2 linked regions of the Parasedimentitalea psychrophila genome follow. The protein of the gene in region 1 interacts with the protein of each later gene in a pairwise test. Links are inferred from orthologs where the notes say so. Each region holds a gene or a part of one and is shown on either strand. Other genes may lie near its edges. The genes, in order: QPJ95_RS08205 and trkA.

The links.
Region 2: the proteins of QPJ95_RS08205 (region 1) and trkA interact in binary tests that used the Escherichia coli proteins (3 or more experiments, as listed by UniProt). The link is inferred for Parasedimentitalea psychrophila from one-to-one orthologs.

The regions. Positions count from the first base shown.
Region 1 is NZ_CP127247.1:1,703,752-1,707,003, forward strand. Bases 255-3,183 are described here. They hold QPJ95_RS08205 (PTS sugar transporter subunit IIA), read right to left. Parts: upstream 1,987-3,183; coding sequence 1,522-1,986; downstream 255-1,521. Other genes in these bases: QPJ95_RS08200 (sulfotransferase family 2 domain-containing protein), read left to right, coding at 255-1,333; hpf (ribosome hibernation-promoting factor, HPF/YfiA family), read right to left, coding at 2,038-2,601; lptB (LPS export ABC transporter ATP-binding protein), read right to left, coding at 2,877-3,183. Outside these bases: more of QPJ95_RS08200, read left to right, coding at 1-254; more of lptB, read right to left, coding at 3,184-3,252. UniProt on the Escherichia coli protein: Seems to have a role in regulating nitrogen assimilation.
Region 2 is NZ_CP127247.1:4,270,845-4,273,964, forward strand. The notes cover bases 127-2,923. They hold trkA (Trk system potassium transporter TrkA), read right to left. Parts: upstream 2,315-2,923; coding sequence 938-2,314; downstream 127-937. Other genes in these bases: QPJ95_RS20630 (TrkH family potassium uptake protein), read right to left, coding at 127-936; QPJ95_RS20640 (hypothetical protein), read left to right, coding at 2,419-2,895. Outside these bases: more of QPJ95_RS20630, read right to left, coding at 1-126; nitrogen assimilation response regulator NtrX, read right to left, coding at 3,009-3,120. UniProt on the Escherichia coli protein: Part of the constitutive potassium transport systems TrkG and TrkH. May regulate the transport activity of TrkG and TrkH systems. Binds to NAD(+) and NADH.

The sequences.
Region 1 (3,252 bases):
GTGTCATGGCGAGGCGTTCAATCCCCATTTCATCGGCTACCCCAACAAGAATGAGATCCTGGGTGTCACTCAGGATGACCGTGACAGTGACCCTGCGCGACTGATTGATGAGATCAAATCACAGACCGGCAGTCTGGCAGGGTTTCGCTACTTTCACGATCATGATGCACGGGTTCTGGACATCGCACTGGAAGATCCCCGCTGTGCCAAGATCATCCTGACCCGCAACCCGCTGGACAGCTACGTGTCGTGGAAAATTGCCAAGGCGACTGGCCAGTGGAAACTGACCAATGTGACGCGCCGCCGGGAGGCGCTGGCCGATTTTGATGGCGCCGAATTTTCTGGCCATGTTGAGGCGCTGCAGGATTTTCAGGTGCTGCTGCTGAACCGGTTGCAGAAAAGTGGGCAGGCGGCGTTCTATGTCTCATATGAAGATCTGCAGAGTGTCGAGGTGATGAATGGCTTGGCGCGTTGGCTGGGGGTGAATGAGACGCTGGAGGCCCTGGATGACAGTTTGAAGCGGCAGAACCCGGCCCCGGTCCTGTCGAAAGTTGCCAACGGGGAGGAGATGTCGGTGGCCCTATCCGGGATGGACCGGTTCAACCTGACCCGGACACCAAATTTCGAACCCCGTCGCGGACCTTCGGTGCCAGGCTATGTGGCCGGGGTGGTGACGCCCTTGTTATACATGCCTATCAAGGGCGGCCCGGTGACAGAGGTGGTGGACTGGCTGGCCGGGTTGGATCACGTTGAGGCAGACGGGCTGTTGACCAAAATGAACCAAAAGCAGTTACGATTGTGGCGCCGCGGCAATCCCGGCTATCGGAGCTTTACCGTGTTGCGCCACCCGGTAGCGCGGGCGCATGCTGTGTTTTGCGAGAACATTTTACCTGCGGGTCCGGGAAAATTCAGCAAGATCCGTGAAACGCTGCGCAAGCGATTCAAGCTGCCGATTCCCAAGGAGGGTCCGAACCAGAATTATAGTAAGGCGGATCACCGGGCTGCCTTTGAGTGTTTTCTGGATTTCCTGCGGGCAAACCTGGCTGGGCAGACCGCCATTCGGGTGGATGCCGCCTGGGCCAGCCAGTCACAGGTGCTGTCGGGATTTGTCGAGCTGGGCTCACCGGACCTGGTGCTGCGTGAGGATGAGATGGGTGAGGAGCTACCCCATTTGGCCCGCCGTATAGGCCGCATGCAGCCGACTGAACTGGCCTTGGCTGCGGCAGACCAACCCTATGCTTTGGATGAAATTTACGACGCTGCTTTGGAGGATAAAATCGCCAAGATCTATCAGCGCGATTATGTGATGTTTGGATTTGGCCCCTGGCGGTAACCGGCATCTAAAGACGTTAGTTTAAGTTGGGGCCAGAGTTTAAGGTGGGGCCAGAGTTTAAGTTGGGGGCCAGCCCCCTTGGGCTCCGCCCGCTCGCAGACAAAACCATCCCCCAGATGGTTTTCAAGATGCCTGCTCGCCCCCCGGGATATTTTTAGCCAGATGAAATGCGGATCCTGGGCGTCGCGTCAAGCGGCCTGGACCGACTGGTTTTCAGTGAGGATTGTGTAGAGTGTTGCGGCATCCGGGTTGGCGCGCAGCTTGGTGCAGAAGCTCTGCTCGCGCAGGGTGCGCGAGACCAGCGCCAGCGCCTTGAGGTGTTCGACGCCGGCGTCCTCGGGGGCAAACAGTGAAAAGGCAATGTCCACAGGCTGCCGGTCAACCGAGCCAAAGTCGAGCGGTTTTTCCAGGATGACAAAAACGCCGACGACATCTTGGACACCGCTGATCCGGGCGTGAGGCAGGGCAACCCCGTGGCCAACCCCAGTGGGGCCGAGGCTCTCGCGATCCAGCAAGGCCTCGACTGTTGAGGGCGCCTGTAGGGCATAGGCCGAGTTTGCGACGTCAGCAATTTCCTGAAACAGTCGTTTTTTGCTGGAGACCGAGCCGATAACACGCACGGCCTCTGGCTTGAGGATGTTGGAAAGTTGCATTGCCCTGTGCTCCGCTTGGGTGCCCCGAAGGGCACCTAGGGTTATCTAAGTTTATGGATCGATCCAGCCGATATTTCCATCGTCCCGTCGATAGACCACATTGAGTCCATTCTGTCCTTCTGGGCGGAAAATCAGCACTGGAGCGCCTGCCAGCTCCATCTGCATCACCGCTTCTCCAACCGACAAAGAGGGGATTTTAGTTTCCATCTCGGCCACAATGATTGGTTGCAGCGAAGAAGGCTCCTCGTCTGTATGAGCGTCCTCTGAAGCGAGGATATAGGAGTTGGCGGCTGAAAGTTCAACCGGCTCGCTGCGATCACGGTGATGATCCTTGAGACGGCGTTTGTAGCGGCGAAGTTGCTTCTCCATTTTTTCGCAGCAGCTATCAAACGCAGCATAGATCTCAGTTTCGTGCGCCTTGGCCTGGGCGGTGAGCCCGGTCGACAGATGCACAGTTGCTTCGCACACATATTCATGCGCCGAACGGGAAAAGACCACATTGGCGTCGGTCGGGCGCTGGGCGTATTTTGCCACTGCCGCGCCGAGTACGGTCTGCACATGAGTCTGCAGGGCCGTGCCAATGTCGATCTGTTTTCCGCTGATTTGGTAACGCATGTGATCTCCTTCACGAATTGACATCCAAAGCTCCAATCGGACCGGGTCCGACAGGCAAAACTAGCTCAGGACGCGGGGAATAGGCAAAACCGATGGTTGCATCCGACCGGGCCTTGTTTCCAAGGTCTGAACCGGAGATGCGTCAAACGGGACTTTTGCCATAGGTCAATTCGATGCCAAGATGGCGGAAGAGTCAATGGAAAACCTGACATTACCCCCGGGGCACATAATCGGCTTCGGCGTGTTCTGGCCGATCAAAGAGGGCCCATTATCAATCAGGAGATGCGGAAATTGTCGCCCAGGTAAACCCGGCGCACGTTTTCGTTTTCGACCACTTCCTCCGGGGTGCCGGACATCAGCACCTGGCCATCGTGCAGGATATAGGCGCGATCGACAATTTCCAGTGTTTCGCGCACGTTGTGGTCGGTGATCAACACCCCGATGCCGCGTTTTTTAAGATCGGAGACCAGGTGGCGGATATCGCCAACCGAAATCGGATCAACGCCGGCAAAGGGTTCGTCGAGCAACAGGTATTTGGGGTCAGCGGCCAGACACCGGGCGATTTCAACCCGGCGCCGCTCGCCACCGGACAGCGCCAGCGCCGGTGCGCGGCGCAGGTGCTCGATGGAGAAATCCGACAGCAGTTCTTCG
Region 2 (3,120 bases), 2.6 Mb from region 1 along the record:
ACTGACTTCCAGCGCCGCCAACCAGTGGCGTAAAAACAGCAGCAAGGGCACTCCGATCACCAGGATCAGCCCGATGCGGAATTCCGGATCTTTGTCCAGCCGGACATAGCCCAAACCTGCCGTATCGGTTGAGAAGGTCAACCGCGACAGGGCAAAAAACATGAACATGAACATCACCATTTCACCGGCAAGACCACTGTTGGCGTTTTCCACCCCACCAACCGCCGAAATGCCGGATGTTGCCATCACTGACATGGCATGGCTCAATCCGGTCAGACTTTCTTCGCCTGTCATCATCAGCAAGATCCACAGCGCCAGTGTCAAACCGGCATAAATCGGCACCAGCGCCTTGGTGACCATCACCAACTGACGTCGCGGATCGCCCCGCTGCATATGCGCCGGCGCAGTTGCACCACGGCCTGGCTCGCCCCGTGCGGTGACCTCAAATCCCCCCAACGACAACGGCGCCAACACCGAGGACGCCGCAATCCACATCAGCAGCCCGCCCAGCCAGCCCACTTGCGCCCGCCAGAGATGCACACTGCCGGGCAGCCGACCGGGGTCGGCAAAGATATCCGCTCCGGTGGTGGTGACGGCGCTGACCATATCGAAATAGGCGTTTAGGTAGCTGGTATTTTGCAAAGCATCATAGGTGGGTATCGCCAGAAACAACGGCAAAACCGCAAAGGTCGCCAGTAACGACAGCAATTGGCCAAGCATTCCATAGCGTGGCACCCGGTTCGCCAGCGACAATCCGATCAGCGTCACGATCATCAGCCCAACCAGGCCCGAATAGAAAAAGCTCTGAGACGTCGGGTGATCGTTCAAAACCACCGCATGGATGGCCGGCACCCACATTGCCAGAGAGGCAATGCCCCAAATCAACAAGAACAACGGCAGCCGTAAAATGCCCTGGGATGTTGATTTCCGTTTCATCTCAGAAGAAATCGATCGAGACCTGAATAAGGCGCTCGACCTCGGGCACGTCATCAGACATGGCAAACAAGGCAATCACGTCGCCTTCCTCAATCCGCATCGAACCACTGGGTCGCAGCACCTCGCCGCCCTTGTAGACCGCCCCCACCAGCACCCCTTCCGGAAAATCGATATCCCGGATCATCTGCCCCGCCATCGGCGAGGTCGACATCACTTCGGCCTCGATCACTTCGGCCTCGGCGTCGCCGATGGAATAGACCTGACGGACCCTGCCGTGGCGGATGTGGCGCAGAATCGAACTCACCGTGGTCGAGCGAGGATTGATATAGGCGTCAATTCCCAACGGTGCCATCAATGGCACCAGTGTCGGGTCATTGATCAGGGCGATCGCCAGAGCACATCCCTCGGCCTTGGCGCGGACGGCAGCCAACATGTTTGTTTTGTCGTCATCGGTCACCGCCAACATCGCATCCGCCCGGTCGGTGCCCGCCTCGATCAGCAAGGCACGATCCAGCCCATCGCCATTCAACACAATTGTCCGCACCAGTTCCTCGGCAGCGCGTTCCGCCTTTTTGCGGTCTCGCTCGACCATCTTGACGCGGGGTCTGCTGGTGCGCTTTTCCAACGCCTTGGCGACCTCCAAGCCCACATTGCCGCCGCCAACGATTACCACGCGGTCCTGCTTTGTTTCCTTTTTGCCAAACACTTCCATGGTTCGGTTGACGTCTTCGATATGGGTGAAAACATAACAATTATCGCCGACAAACAGCTGATCACCCGGGTCTGGTGCAAACAAGGTGCCGTCGCGCCGCACCCCAACCACAATGGCCCGCAGGGTAGAGAACAGATCGGTCAGCTGACGCAGCGGGGTGTGGACCACCGGACAATCATCATCAATGGTGATGCCCAGAAGTTGCGCCTTGCCATCCATGAAGGTTTCAATGTCAAAGGCCGCCGGTGCCGAGAGCCGCTGCATGGCCGCAGCCGCCACCTCGCGTTCGGGGCTGATCACCACGTCAATGGGCAGATGGTCCCGGCGGTACAGGTCCGCGTAAATCGCATCCAGATAGCTTTGTGACCGCAGACGCGCGATCTTGCGTTGAATCGAAAACACCGAATGGGCCACCTGACAGGTGACCATATTCACTTCATCCGAATGGGTCGCGGCAATGATCATATCCGCATCTGCCGCCCCGGCCCGTTGCAGAACATCCGGGTAGGAGGCAAATCCGGCGACCCCCTGAACATCCAGAGTCTCGGTGGCCCGGCGCACCAAATCGGGGTTGCTGTCCACCACAGTGACATCGTTAAGCTCACCAGACAGGTGCCGCGCGATCTGCCAGCCAACTTGCCCGGCTCCACAAATGATGACTTTCATGTTTTTTGCCCCTAGGCGCGTTTTAGCCAGTAATTGCCATGACAGAAGCCTTGAACTGGGTCAATTCAATTGTAACTTTCTATTTGTGGCGGCATTGTAACTCCATGGCCGTACCATTCAAAATTTCAGTTTTTTTGACCATCATCCTTGGCGTGATCAGCTGTACCCCACTCACATTGTATTACAAACCCGGGGCCGAAGTCTCCCGCATGCAGACCGATACGCTTGGCTGCGAAACCCGGGCCTTAAGAGAGGCGCCGGTGGCCAATGAAATCCGGCAGTCACCGCCAATATTCTATCGCGGCGACAGATATTGCAACGGCACAAACTGCTATTACAGCCCAGGGTACTGGATGCCGGGCCACATCTATACCGTCGATGTCAACCTTGGCCTGCGCCAACGGGTTGAGCAAAGCTGCATGGCCGAAAAAGACTATCAGCTAGTCAAGCTGCCAAATTGCAATCTGTCGATCACAAAAGCCGCAGCACCGGCGGCAACCACGCGACTGCCACAACTAAGCGAAAACACCTGTGCGATCAAAAACAAGGATGGTAGTTTTCAGATTGTTGAGCCGGGCTGACCCGGCCCGCAGGACAGCAAGCGGTTGTCACACGGCCATCCTGCTGCCTGCGATCCCGCAAACGCCATCCACCATAACCAAACGGCCGCCCCCAGGGAGGTGACTTTAGCCCACTAAGCCAGCGTGTCCTCACTATCCAAATGGGCGATCCGGGCGCCGGATTTATTTGATGTGACCACGCCCAGCGATTTCAATTTGCGGTGCAACGCCGAGCGCTCCATGCCG